2 regions of the Paenibacillus sp. FSL M8-0142 genome follow, and region 1 is predicted to be linked to the other one. Evidence: predicted binding sites of a transcription regulator. Region 1 holds the regulator's gene; the other holds the start of a gene.
What was found. Region 1 encodes CtsR, which represses protease genes until heat stress. Its sites were predicted from a motif close to ATGGTCAATAAAGGTCAAACA; they were not measured.
Positions count from the first base shown of each region.

Region 2: a site for CtsR is predicted at 2,360-2,380, ahead of clpP (ATP-dependent Clp endopeptidase proteolytic subunit ClpP). Genes of this name have one in related genera too.

Region 1 covers NZ_CP152008.1:682,211-689,560, forward strand. Annotated here, with positions in the region: gene NSQ46_RS02855 (DgaE family pyridoxal phosphate-dependent ammonia lyase) at 1-503, shown strand, start outside; gene NSQ46_RS02860 (KDGP aldolase family protein) at 505-1,260, shown strand; gene NSQ46_RS02865 (sugar kinase) at 1,253-2,269, shown strand; gene NSQ46_RS02870 (GntR family transcriptional regulator) at 2,283-2,999, shown strand; gene NSQ46_RS02875 (CtsR family transcriptional regulator) at 3,416-3,877, shown strand; gene NSQ46_RS02880 (UvrB/UvrC motif-containing protein) at 3,902-4,426, shown strand; gene NSQ46_RS02885 (protein arginine kinase) at 4,468-5,535, shown strand; gene clpC (ATP-dependent protease ATP-binding subunit ClpC) at 5,740-7,350, shown strand, end outside.
Region 2 covers NZ_CP152008.1:6,434,565-6,441,914, reverse strand. Annotated here, with positions in the region: gene NSQ46_RS29035 (DUF4163 domain-containing protein) at 1-801, shown strand, start outside; gene NSQ46_RS29030 (hypothetical protein) at 1,097-1,543, opposite strand; gene clpP (ATP-dependent Clp endopeptidase proteolytic subunit ClpP) at 1,685-2,281, opposite strand; tRNA gene NSQ46_RS29020 (tRNA-Arg) at 2,446-2,520, opposite strand; gene NSQ46_RS29015 (sugar-binding domain-containing protein) at 2,784-3,827, shown strand; gene gap (type I glyceraldehyde-3-phosphate dehydrogenase) at 3,946-4,950, shown strand; gene NSQ46_RS29005 (phosphoglycerate kinase) at 5,145-6,326, shown strand; gene tpiA (triose-phosphate isomerase) at 6,410-7,162, shown strand; gene gpmI (2,3-bisphosphoglycerate-independent phosphoglycerate mutase) at 7,164-7,350, shown strand, end outside.

The DNA.
Region 1 (7,350 bases):
AATACGGGGATCTGGCCATCTACAGCGGCTCCAAAGCAATCGAAGGCCCGACCTCCGGCATCGTCGGCGGCAAACGCCAATACGTCGAATGGGTCAAGGCGCAGCTTCATGGTATCGGACGAAGCATGAAGGTCGGCAAGGAGACAACGTTCGGCTTGCTTCAGGCACTTGATGAGTATATGGTGAAGGAAGATAAGAGCGCGCAGGAGAAGGCTGCGCTGGAGGAGCTTAAGACGCTGTCCAGCCTGCCGGGCATCGACGTGGCCATCGTGCAGGATGAGGCCGGCCGAGCGATCTTCCGCGGACGGGTCAAAGTGGATGAGCAGGCAGCGGGCATCAGCGCCAAGGCGATGAATGATCAGCTACGGGAAGGCGAGATCGCCGTATATACCCGGGACTACGGTGTACGTCAGGGATATTTCGATATTGATCCGCGCTCGCTTGCCGGCGATGACCTGCAGGTCATCATAACAAGAATTCAGCAGATTGCAGGGGGAAAATGACATGTCAAACATGGAGAAACGATTATATAAAAACCGCACGGCATTAAATGTGCTGGCAGGCAGCATCCAGAATGCCAAAGACGTCTTTGAAGCAGCGGAAGGGCATGTCCTGGTCGGCGTGCTGTCGAAAAATTACCCGAGCGCGCAGGAAGCGGTTGTCGCCATGAAGGAGTACGGCGCGGCGATTGAGGATGCCGTGTCGATCGGGCTAGGCGCAGGGGACAACCGCCAGGCGGCCGTCGTGGCGGAAATCGTAAAGAGCTACCCTGGAACTCACATCAATCAGGTGTTCCCGGCAGTCGGCGCGACGCGCGCCAATCTAAACGGTCAGGACGGCTGGATCAACAGCCTCGTTTCGCCGTCCGGTCAGGCAGGCTACGTTAATATTTCGACGGGGCCGGCGAGTGCGGCGGGTACGGACAAAGCGATCGTTCCCGTGAAGGCGGCGATTGCCCTGGTACGCGACATGGGCGGCAATGCGCTTAAATACTTCCCGATGCAAGGCTTGAAGCTGGAAGAGGAATACCGGGCAGTGGCCAAGGCGTGTGCGGAAGAGGATTTCGCCCTTGAGCCGACGGGCGGGATCGACAAAGACAATTTCGAAGCGATCGTCCGGATCGCGCTGGAAGCCGGCGTGCGCCAGGTGATCCCGCATGTATACTCCTCGATCATCGATTCGGCGAGCGGCGATACGATTGTCAGCGATGTGCAGGAGCTTCATCAGACGTTAAAAGCGTTGGTTGATCAATATGCCTAAGGTGATTGCGGCATTCGGCGAGGTCATGATGCGGCTGCAGGTGCCGGGCTATGCCTCCTTGGCGCAAGAGAGCAGCCTGAACTATTCCTTCTCGGGGACCGGCGTTAATATCGCTTCGGCCCTTGGAAGGCTTGGGCATGCCGGTTATTTGGTCAGTACGCTGCCGGATAACCCGCTCGGCGATGCGGCGATTGCGTACCTACGCAAGCTGGGAATCGACACCTCCTTCATTAGCCGCGGCGGCAAGTACGTCGGCATGTATTTTTTGGAGAATGGCTTTGGCGTTCGGCCCGGCCGGGTCACTTATACGGACCGGCTGGGGAGCAGTTTTAATACGGCGGACCCTGCGATGTATGATTTTTCGGCGATTGCCCGGAGCATCGATGTGATCCACTTTTGCGGAATCACGCTTTCCATGAACGAGAATGTCCGGGGGCAGATGAAGGCCTTGGCCCGGGAAGTGAAGGCTAACGGCGGCACGGTGGTGTTCGATTGCAACTACCGGCCATCCCTGTGGGGCGCGGATGGCTATGCTTTTGCCAAGCCGCATTATGAGGAGATGCTGTCCCTTGCGGATATCGTCTTCATGAATGAGAAGGATGCGCTCTATATTCTCGGAATGGAAACGAAGCGGGAAGACCGGGCGGAGCAGCTCGGGGAGCTGATCCCGAAGGTAGCGGAGACGTACGGCATTTCCGCCCTTTCCGGCACCCACCGCCATATTAATGGAGACAATACCCATTCCCTGAAGGGATATTTGTATAAGGATGGAGCTTTTCATTTTTCGAGAACGTTGACCTTCTCCGTTTATGATCGGATCGGAGCGGGGGATGCTTATGCCAGCGGCGTGATCCATGGCCTGCTGCAGGGATATGATCCTGTACAGACCGTTGATTTCGCGGCAGCGGCAGCCATGCTTGCCCACACGGTACCTGGAGATACGCCGACAGCAGGAGAGCTTGACATTCTGCGAGCAATGGGTGATCATAGGTCGGATGTGGAAAGGTAAGGTGAACTAACGTATGTCGATCACGCGTAAGAACGGTCCGCTGTATCTTCAGATCAAGAAGATCATTAAGGACCGGATCCTGCATGGGGTGTATCCTTTGGGAACCCATATTCCTTCTGAACCGCAGCTGGAGCAGGAATTCAACGTCAGCAAGATGACCGTGCGCAATGCGATTCAGGAGCTGCACCAGGAGGGCTATGTCGAGAAACGCAGCGGGGTAGGGACGATTGTAACCCGCAACACCTCGTTCTCGAAGCTTTCCAAGGGCAAGCTGTTTACCGAGATTCTGGTCGAGGAAGGGCATCAGATTCAGAAGCGCCATCTGAAGACCGAATGGGTGTTTCACGAGCCGGATAGCGAGATGTATGAAAAATTCGGCGAAAAATGCCTTCGCATCGAGCGGTTGTACCTGCTGGACGGGCAGCCCTACATTCACTATACGCATTATGTTTCGCCGCTTGTCGATATGGGAGGGGATTTCGGGCCTGGCGAGCTCCCTTCCCTTTATGACCGGATTGAAGAAAGCCAGATTACGCTGGAGAATTTCCGCGACCGTTTTCTGGCGGCCGTAGCGGATGAAGAGATGGCGGGTCTGCTTGGCGTCAGTCCGGGTACGCCGCTCCTCAAGCGGCTCAGATCCTCTTACGACGGTGCGGGGACGATTATTGAATACAGCATCGGTTATTACAATACAGAGCTTCAGCATTATTTAATCAGCTACGACGCGTAAAGACAGGGCGCAGCGGGAAGGCTCGAAAGGAATAAAGTCAGGGAAGAGCAGCCTTATGGCCGGGGAACCGGGATCAGGCTGCTTTTTTCTATAGCCTCGAGTTGCGGGCGCGCGTTGTGGGGATTAAGGGCAGGCTTGGAAGGCGCTCGAAGAGGCAAAATTCCTGCGGGGCTGTGGCTATAAGGGTGAGAAAAAATGGGCAGACTACGAATAACAGACCGGCGCGAAAATTTTGTGGCCCCCCCTTGGCAAATTTTAAAGTTATGCTATAATGAGATTAAAGTCAAAGAAAGTCAAAGTCAACGGGCAGGGTTCGCTGATTTTGGTTATGGTTAAAATTTAAAGGTATGACTCTGTGCGGACGTGTAAGATCACAATCCGTCTTATCGTTTCAAACAGTGGAGGATGAACAGACCATGCGTAATATCTCTGATATTATCGAACAATACCTCAAGAGCATTTTGCAGGAAAGCCCGGAGGGAACCGTTGAAATTCAACGGAACGATCTGGCGGAGCAGTTCTCCTGCGTTCCTTCCCAGATCAACTATGTCATCAGCACCAGATTTACGCTGGAGAAGGGCTTTCTCGTCGAGAGCAAGCGCGGAGGCGGCGGTTATATCCGCATCCAGCGGATCGAGCTTCCCCAGCATTCCGCACTCCACCAGCATCTGCATCATACGATCGGCAGCCGGATCGACCAGACGGTCGCGGAAGGGCTGATCTACCAGCTGGAGGAGTCAAGGTTCTTGAACAAACGAGAGGCCAGCTTGATGCGGGCCGCCATTTCGAGGGATTGCCTCAATGTGAAGCTTCCTTACCGGGATGAGCTCCGTGCGAGAATCATGAAGGCCATGCTTATTGCTTTGTTAGGTAAGTGAGTCTGTGTAAGGAGGGCATGGAGTATGATATGCCAGGAATGTGGTAAACGACCAGCGACATTGCATTTTACGAAAATCGTGAATGGCGAGAAGACCGAATTTCATTTTTGTGAATCTTGTGCCCGTGAAAAAGGGGAATTGATCCCCGGGACGTCGAATGGTTTTTCTATACACAGTTTGCTGTCAGGGCTCCTGGATCTGGATCCTTCCGGCAAGGGCCAGAATGCGGGAGCCAAGCCGGCGCAGACACTGCGCTGCGAGGAATGCGGCATGACGTATTCCCAATTCAGCAAGCTTGGCCGTTTCGGCTGCAGCTCGTGTTATAAATATTTCTCGGATCGCCTGGATCCGCTGTTCAAGCGAGTGCATGGCAATACGTCCCATGTCGGCAAGGTGCCGAAGCGGACCGGCGGTGTCATTCAGCTCAAGCGCAAGATTGAGGAGCTGAAGAAGGAGCTTCAGTTCCGGATCGTGCAGGAGGAGTTTGAAACGGCCGCCGAGATTCGGGACCGGATCCGCGAGCTTGAGCGAAATATCGCCCAAGGATGAGGAACTTATGATGATGCACTTTTAGCTAGGAGGAATGCGTGATGTCTAATCACCGGTTTACCGATACGGCGCTGAGCGAATGGATGCGCGGGAATGGTCAGGATTCCGACATTGTCATCAGCACCCGTGTCAGGGTGGCGCGCAATCTGCAGCAGCTTCCTTTCCCGCTGCTGGCGACGAATCAGCAGTCGAGCGAAGTGCTAGAGCGCCTGATCAGCGTCATCAAGGATAGGGAGCGGCTGAACGATTTCGGGGAGCTGCATGTTATCAAATTGAGCGATATTGACGATTTGGATAAACGGGTGCTTGTCGAGAAGCATCTGATCAGTCCCAATCTGGCCAATGAATCCCGAAACGGCGCTGTCATTTTGACAGAGGACGAATCCGTCAGCATCATGATCAATGAAGAGGATCATCTACGCATACAGTGTTTATATCCGGGCTTTCAGGTTAGAGAAGCTTGGGAGCGGGCGACGGCGCTGGACGATATTTTCGAAGCGCATGTCGATTATGCCTTTGATGACAAGCGGGGATACCTGACCAGCTGTCCGACGAACGTCGGAACCGGCCTCCGTGCCTCGGTTATGATGCATCTGCCGGCGCTGGTGATGACCCAGCAGATCAACCGGATTCTCTCGGCCGTGTCTCAGGTGGGCTTGACCGTTCGGGGCATTTACGGCGAGGGCAGCGAAGCTGTGGGCAATCTGTTCCAGATCTCCAACCAGATTACGCTTGGCCAGACCGAAGCCGAGATTATTGAAAATCTTCACAGTGTCGCCCTGCAGATCATTGAGCATGAGAAGAACGCCAGACAGCGTCTTCTTAATGAATCCAAGCTGCGGATCACGGACCGGGTGATGCGCTCCTATGGCATACTGTCCTACGCGGCGGTTATGGATTCCAAGGAAGCGGCGCAGCGGCTGTCCGATGTCCGTCTCGGTGTGGATCTGGGATTGCTCGAAGGTCCGGCCAGCTCGGTGATGAATGAGCTTAATGTGAAGACGCAGCCGGGCTTCCTGCAAAAGACGTTCGGGGAGAGCATGAATCCTTCGGAACGCGATATGTACAGAGCCAAGCTCATCAGGGAAACGCTGGCTGCGAAGCCGTAGATGAACTTTTGATTAAGAGACAGGAATCTAGAGCTTTCAGGAAGAATATTTCTTGACCCGGGATAAAAATGCCAGGGTTCGGTTAATGGAATATAACCGTTGTTTCTTTTAATAGGCGAATCGGGCAGCATCGCGACCCTTCGGGGCGGCGATACACCGAAATTCGTGAGGGTAAATATACATGAAACGTGGAGGTGCAATATTATGATGTTTGGCAGATTTACGGAACGTGCTCAGAAGGTGCTTGCATTGGCTCAAGAAGAAGCCGTGCGTCTGGGACATAACAATATCGGAACAGAGCATATTTTACTCGGACTCATCCGCGAAGGAGACGGCATTGCGGCTAAAGCGCTGATCGGCCTCGGGCTTGGTCTTGAGAAAATCCAAGACGAAGTAGAGACCTTGATCGGACGCGGCCAAGAGCAGCCAACCAATATTGCCTACACGCCGCGGGCGAAGAAGGTTATTGAGCTTTCCATGGATGAAGCCCGCAAGCTGGGGCACACCTACGTTGGAACAGAACATATTTTGCTTGGATTGATTCGCGAGGGCGAAGGCGTGGCAGCACGCGTGCTGAACAATCTGGGCATCAGCCTGAACAAGGCGCGCCAGCAGGTGCTGCAGCTGCTCGGCAGCAGCGAGGCGGTATCGAGCCACCACGGCACGCCGCAAAACGTAAGCACGCCTACGCTGGACAGCTTGGCCCGCGATTTGACCGCGATTGCCAAGGAAGGCAACCTGGATCCGGTCATCGGCCGAAGCAAAGAGATTGAGCGCGTCATTCAGGTGCTGAGCCGCCGCACGAAGAACAACCCGGTTTTGATTGGGGAACCAGGGGTCGGTAAGACGGCCATCGCCGAGGGCTTGGCTCAGCGCATTATCAATAATGAAATTCCGGAAACGCTCCGCGATAAGCGGGTCATGACCCTCGACATGGGCTCGGTCGTGGCCGGCACGAAATACCGCGGCGAGTTTGAAGACCGGCTGAAGAAGATTATGGATGAGATCCGCCAAGCGGGCAACATCATCCTGTTCATCGACGAGCTGCATACGCTGATCGGTGCAGGCGGTGCGGAAGGCGCGATCGACGCTTCCAACATTCTGAAGCCGTCTCTGGCGCGCGGCGAGCTGCAGTGCATCGGGGCGACGACGCTGGATGAATACCGCAAATATATTGAGAAGGATGCTGCCCTTGAACGGCGCTTCCAGCCAATCACGGTGGATCAGCCTTCTCCGGAGGAAGCGATTCAGATCCTCTACGGGCTGCGTGACAGATATGAAGCGCATCACCGCGTGAAGATTACGGATGAGGCGATCGAGCAAGCCGTGAAGCTGTCCGATCGTTACATTACGGACCGGTTCCTGCCGGATAAGGCCATCGACCTGATCGACGAGGCGGGCTCCAAGGTACGCTTGAATACGTACACGATTCCGCCGAATCTGAAAGACCAGGAAGCGCATCTGGAAGACATCCGCAAGGAGAAGGATGCCGCTGTGCAAAGCCAGGAATTCGAGAAGGCCGCTGCACTTCGCGATACCGAGCAGAAGCTGCGCGAAGAGCTCGAAATTACGAAGAATCAGTGGAAGGAAAAGCAGGGCCGCACCGATTCCGAGGTTACGCCTGAGGATATCGCCGATGTCGTGGCGAACTGGACCGGAATTCCGGTGAATAAGCTGAAGGAAGAAGAGACGGAGCGCCTGCTCAATCTCGAAGAGATTCTGCACAGCCGCGTCATCGGTCAGGAAGAAGCCGTTAAGGCTGTCAGCCGTGCGGTACGCCGTGCACGCGCAGGTCTGAAAGATCCGAAGCGTCCG
Region 2 (7,350 bases), 970 kb from region 1:
CGTACGTATACCCTGAACGCCGGCTATCATCAACTAAGTGCCGTTGTGTATGATTCGAAGGAAATCGGCTTGTTGGTCAACGGCCTCTATGCCGGAGAGCCTGGGGGTCAAATCCTCAACGGACGGCTCTATCTGCCGTTCAAGACGGTCAGCGAATACTTAGGGATCCAGGGACAATGGAGTCCGTCCTCGAAGACGCTCAGCTTGACGAAGAAGCAGAGCGATCTAACGATCAAATCGGAAACGTTGAAGAAGACGATCCAGGGCGTGGAAGCTGCTGTGAGTTATCCGGTTGTCAGCGGCTTAAGCAATGGCGAGGCCCAAACTCAAATCAACAGCGTATTGAAAAAGCATGCGGAAAGCGTGATCGCCCGCGCAGAGGAAAGCATCAAGGAGCTTCCTCCGGGTGAAGACAGCTTCCCTTATGCCTTCGAAGGCAATTTTGTGGTCCACTACAACAAGGACGGCTTGCTGAGTGTTACGGCGCATGATTATTCCTATCTCGGCGGCGCGCACGGCATGACCTTCAAGAACAGCTTCACGTTCTCCCTGAAGGATGGAAAGCTGCTGAAGCTTGGCGATTTCATCGACCTGAAGGGCAAGAAGAAGAAGCTCGACAACCGCGTCTTGAGCGAGTTGAAGAAGGGCGGGGGCTACCTTGGCGGATTTGAAGGAGTTCCGGAAGATGCGGAATTCTATCTGAAGGATAACGCCGTGGTCCTGTACTTCCAGCTGTATGAATACACGGCTTATGCCTACGGCTTCCCTGAATTTGAATTGAAGCTGAAGGAATGGAAATAAGGATGGGAACCGCAGGTTCTGAACCATGGGATAACTGAATCCTAGGGGGCGCGAGGCCTGTGACCGTTTGATACACTGTGCTGTAAAGATGCAACAATGTGCCGGAATGCAATCAGAAATCCCTTGGATGGCAGCCTGAGGTTAACTTCAGGCCTAGCGGCCAAGGGATTTTTTCATGCGTAGGGCATGGCGGCGGGTTCTACATCACAGTTGGGTATAGCTAATGAGACGGATCTGGGCATTTACAAGCTCATGAACCAATTAGGAATCCATCCTGAAGAGATCCGATAGAATCTCATGTTGTTTGTTCGGGAGCCCTTCGTCTGAAGCGGAAATGTCCAATTCCGTAACCAACAAGACCGGCTCCCCAAGCAACGACCGCATGGACAAGCGGATAAACAGTCTCCTCCGAGTGACCGGTGTAGTGGACGAGCCCGTAAAGGGGAACGGCGTACAGAAGGACGAATGGAACGAGAATGACGTAGAGCTTCAGCAAGTAGCCGACGACCATGAAGAACACGCCGACGAGCCAATAAGCCGAGAACCAGCGGGGGTAGAATGTCTGATTGGTATACCCCATCACAAAACCGGAGAACAGAAGCAGAAGGACAAGAACAATGGAGGCAACTCCATGTATCGCATGCGGATCGGCGCCGGTAACGGCTCGCTCCAGGTTCATGATCAGAAACGGAAGATGGATGAGCACGAGCATGAAAACAAAGGATATTTTTGAACCGATCATAAGGACCTCCCTGTATATAGGAATCAACAATACAATGATACCAGAAATAACCATGGAGGGCTGGGTTGGTCAATATGTTCTATGCTGACATAAAAAAGGCATGCACCTTTACGTGTGCATGCCTTTTGCATGTATTGCTTCTTATAGTCCTTGCGAAGGCGTCTTCTCCAACACTTGGTCGACGAGACCGTATTCTTTGGCTTCTTCAGCCGTCATGAAGTAGTCGCGGTCGGTATCCTTCTCGATCCGCTCCAGCGGTTGGCCGGTGCGCTCGGCAAGAATACGGTTCAGCTTGTCGCGCATCTTCAGAATGCGGCGTGCCCGGATTTCGATATCCGTTGCTTGACCTTGTGCGCCGCCAAGCGGCTGGTGGATCATGATTTCGCTGTTCGGCAGCGCGTAGCGCTTGCCCTTAGCGCCTGCATTCAGCAGGAATGCACCCATGGAGGCGGCCATACCGACACAGATGGTCGAGACGTCCGGCTTGATGAATTGCATCGTATCGAATATTGCCATCCCCGCGGTGATCGAACCGCCAGGGCTATTGATGTAAAGGTGAATATCCTTCTCCGGATCCTCTGCCGACAAGAACAGCATTTGGGCAATGATGGAATTGGCGACCACGTCATTGACGTCGGAGCCGAGGAAGATTATGCGGTCTTTCAGCAATCTGGAATAGATGTCGTATGCCCGCTCGCCGCGGTTGCTTTGTTCAACGACCATAGGTATAAAACTCACGTGAAAAACCTCCTCATTAAGTGCATCACTAATAAATACTGTTACCGTATTACCCACATGATAAACAATTTTAATCAAAAAGTCAAAGATAGTCAAACTATTGGGTAAAAAAAAGAGCCGTCATGGGCACTTTCGGGTAATTCATATATGAGAAAATTTAAAGATGGCGCGCCCGCGAGGAATCGAACCTCGATCTCAGGCTCCGGAGGCCTACGTCATATCCATTGGACCACGGGCGCATATAAAAAATCAGCAACGAAGATGATTATACCCTATCTAATAGAAAAACACAAGAGCGGATAAAACATTGTTTTGATATATAGAGAGGTTTCGATTTGGCCATAATGTATAAGAATGATGGTTGCAGAGAAATATACGTTCGGACACTTGCAACCTGCATCATTATTGGTTAGAATAGGGGTGGGACTTAAAAGGTTATCCCGGGACATTTTACGTCCAACCGATAGAAGAGCCGAGACGAAAGTTTGCAGGAGTGGAATGCATGCGTAACCTATTAGAAATACAAGAGCAGCTTCTGCCCGATTTGATGGACACCTTTAAACGAAGGTACACGATCCTCCATCAGATCAAGCTGTCCGGGCTGGTCGGCCGACGAACGCTGGCGTCATCCTTATCGATGACGGAACGGGTTCTGCGGGCTGAAACCGATCTTCTGAAAGCGCAGGGACTGATCGAGATTGAGACGCTCGGTATGCGGATCAGCCATGCAGGACTGTGTCTCCTCGAAGAACTGGAGCCGCTCATGAAGGATTTGTTCGGGCTGGTCGAGCTTGAGGAGAAGATCAAGAAGGCCTACGGACTCCGCAAGGTTGTCGTCATTCCCGGTGACAGTGAATCCTCTCCGGAAGTGAAGCGCGAGCTCGGACGTGCCGGAGCAAGAACACTGCTAAGCTTCGTCGAGAACGGCGATACGATCGCCGTCACGGGTGGATCCACGCTCGCCGAAGTCGCGGAGCAGATGTCACCGCTTGCGGCAGGGCCTCTGAAAGGCACATGGTTTGTGCCCGCACGCGGCGGTCTCGGAGAGAGCATGGAAATTCAGGCCAACACAATTGCTTCCAAGATGGCGAAGCGCGTGGGTGCCGAATATCGTCTGCTGCACGTGCCTGATCTCCTTAGCGAGGATGCCTATCAATCCCTAGTGCAGGATCAGCACATCCAGGAGATTGTGGATGTCATCCGACGTTCCCGGATCATTATCCACGGGATCGGCGACGCGATGGAAATGGCCAGAAGACGCAAGCTGGACGAGGACTCGATCCGTAGCCTCCAGCAGGATGGGGCGATTGCCGAATCCTTCGGATACTACTTCAGCGAGGAAGGCGCGGTTGTCCACAAGATGCTGACTCTCGGGCTCCGGCTGGAAGACATCATGCAGACGGAGACGATCATTGGCATTGCCGGCGGCCGAAGCAAAGGCAAAGCGATTCATGCCGTGCTGAAATTCGGGCACGAGGATATCCTCGTTACGGATGAGGCGGCTGCGCTGGAGGTAGAGAAGGAGATCGATGCAGCGGCATCGTAACCTTACGGTCCGGCAAGCATACAGGTGCAAGGCCTCGTTATTCTTTATCCCGTTGTCTTGATCGGCTTAACGGCCGGTCTTGAATATATTAATTTTACAAATATGGAGGGAACTACTCATGGTTAAAGTAGGTATTAACGGTTTTGGACGTATTGGACGCAACGTGTTCCGTGCTGCGCTGAACAACAGCGAAGTAGAAATCGTTGCAATCAACGATTTGACGGACGTAAGCACGCTGGCTCACCTTTTGAAATATGACACGACTCACGGAAGACTGAATGCAACCGTTGAAGCTAAAGAAGGCGCACTGGTTGTAAACGGCCGTGAGATCAAAGTATTTGCTGAGCGCAACCCTGAAGCATTGCCTTGGGCTGAGTACGGCGTAGAAATCGTTGTTGAGTCCACGGGTATCTTCACAGCGAAAGAGAAAGCTTCCGCTCACCTGAAAGGCGGCGCTAAGAAAGTTATTATCTCCGCTCCAGCTACGGACGAGGATATCACTATCGTTATGGGCGTTAACGAAGAGAAATACGATGCTGCTAACCACACCATCATCTCCAACGCTTCTTGTACAACCAACTGCTTGGCTCCATTCGCTAAAGTTCTCGACGAGAAGTTCGGCATCGTGAAAGGTATGATGACTACCGTTCACTCCTACACGAACGACCAGCAAGTGCTTGACCTTCCGCACAAAGACCTGCGTCGTGCTCGTGCAGCTGCTGAGAACATCATTCCTTCCACAACAGGTGCTGCTAAAGCGGTTAGCCTGGTTCTGCCGCAATTGAAAGGCAAGCTGAACGGTATGGCAATGCGCGTACCTACGAAGAACGTTTCCGTAACGGACCTCGTTGTTGAGCTGTCCAAGAACGTTACGCAAGAAGAAGTTAACGCAGCGCTGAAAGCAGCTGCTGAGGGTCCATTGAAAGGCATCCTGAACTACTCCGACGAGCCGCTCGTATCGAGCGACTACAATGGCGATCCTGCTTCTTCCACGATCGACGCGCTCTCCACAATGGTTGTTGGCGACAACATGGTTAAAGTTGTTTCCTGGTATGACAACGAGTGGGGCTATTCCAACCGTGTCGTTGACCTCGCTGCTTACATCGCAAGCAAAGGTCTGTAATTGATCCAGCCAACCAATCGAAGAGGAGTTCCGTTTACGGGCCTCCTCTTTGGTTCATGGTTTTAACCTGTTTTCATGCCAGAGTACTGGGAAGTAGCGAGAGAAGCCGGCTCTGGCGGGCGATTAGAGAGAGAAACGAGAGCAGCGGCATGCTGCCCGGCGAGGGAGAACATTTTGTTAGGAGGAACGTGGAGATGAACAAGAAAAGTGTACGTGACGTAGAAGTAAGCGGCAAACGGGTGTTTGTCCGCGTCGATTTCAATGTACCGCTCGAAGATGGTAAAATTACAGACGACACTCGGATTCGCGAAACTTTGCCGACGATTCAATATTTGGTGGAGCGGGGCGCCAAGGTCATCCTGGCGAGCCATTTGGGCCGTCCGAAAGGCGAGGTTGTCGAATCGCTGCGTCTGAATCCTGCGAGCGAGCGTCTGTCCGAGCTGCTGGGCAAGCCGGTAGCAAAAGCGGACGAAGCTGTAGGGGAAGCGGTAAAAGCGCAGGTCGAAAAGCTGCAAAACGGCGACGTGCTGGTGCTTGAAAATGTTCGTTTTTATCCAGGTGAAGAGAAGAATGATCCGGAGCTGGCGAAGCAGTTCGCAGAGCTTGCCGATCTGTTCGTGAACGACGCGTTTGGCGCAGCACACCGTGCGCATGCATCTACTGAAGGTATTGCTCATCATCTTCCAGCCGTATCCGGCCTCTTGATGGAGAAGGAGCTGTCCGTTCTCGGCAAAGCCCTCTCGAATCCGGATCGTCCGTTCACGGCGATTATCGGCGGCTCGAAGGTTAAGGACAAAATCGATGTCATCGACAACCTGCTGAACATTGCCGACAACGTGATCATCGGCGGTGGATTGACGTATACCTTCCTGAAGGCGCAAGGGCATGAAATCGGCCAATCTCTGCTGGATAAAGAGAAGCTGGATGCCGCGCTCGGATTCATCGAGAAAGCGAAGCAGCTCGGCAAGAATTTCTACCTGCCTGAAGATATCGTCGTTACCGACGAATTCAGCGCAAATGCCAACACCAAGATTGTCAATATCGATGGTATTCCGGCTGATTGGGAAGGCATTGACATCGGACCGAAGACTCGTGCCAAATATGCTGAAGTCATTAAAAACTCCAAGCTGGTTGTATGGAACGGACCTATGGGCGTATTCGAAATCGAACCATTCAGCCATGGTACCCGTGCAGTGGCACAGGCATGTGCAGAAACGGAAGCCTACACGGTGATCGGCGGCGGGGATTCCGCAGCAGCTGCTGAGAAATTCGGACTCGCTGACAAGATGGACCATATTTCCACCGGCGGCGGTGCGTCTCTTGAGTTCATGGAAGGCAAAGCACTTCCTGGTGTTGTGGCACTGAACGATAAATAAAGATATAGATCAATGATTTTGGATAGCTAATGTGGAAGAAGCTTGAACCCCGGCTCACCGGGGGGAATAAAGGAGTGAACTGTGTGAGAACACCTATCATAGCTGGCAACTGGAAAATGTTTAAGACGGTTCCGGAAGCAAAGGCTTTTTTCGAAGAGATTAAAGGCAAAGCGGAAGTAGAAGGCGTGGAAAGCGTGATCTGCGCACCGTTTACGAATCTTCCGGCTTTGGTGGAAGCAGCCAAAGGAACGAACATCAAGATCGGCGCGCAAAACCTCCATTTTGAAGATAACGGCGCATTTACAGGCGAAATCAGCGGTTTGATGCTGAAGGACCTGGGCGTTGATTATGTCATTATCGGACATTCCGAGCGCCGCCAATACTTTGCGGAAACCGATGAGATCGTGAACAAGAAGGTTCATGCGGCATTCCGTCACGGCTTGCTGCCGATCGTATGCGTAGGCGAGAAGCTGGAAGAGCGTGAAGCCGGCCAGACGAAAGATGTGTGCAAGGTGCAGACCGAAGCCGCATTTGCAGGTCTCCCTGCAGACCAAGCGGTTCATGTTGTCATTGCTTACGAGCCAATCTGGGCTATCGGGACAGGCAAATCTTCCACGGCTGAGGATGCTAACGAAGTGATCGCCTATATCCGCGAGCTGGTGAAGGGCTTGTACGGTGAAAGTGTTGCAGCTCAAGTACGGATTCAGTACGGCGGCAGCGTGAAGCCTGAAAATGTAGCGGAGTATATGGGACAAAGCGACATCGACGGCGCGCTCGTCGGCGGTGCAAGTCTTCAGCCGGCTTCCTACATCGCACTCGTTGAGGGGGCGAAGTAAGATGACAGCTCCAAGACCAGTAGCCCTGATCATCATGGACGGTTTCGGGCTTCGCAACACCGAAGTAGGCAATGCAGTCGCTCAAGCGAACAAGCCGAATTATGACCGGTACTTGAAGCAGTATCCGAACACAACGCTTACCGCTTGCGGCGAAGCGGTTGGTTTGCCGGAAGGCCAGATGGGGAACT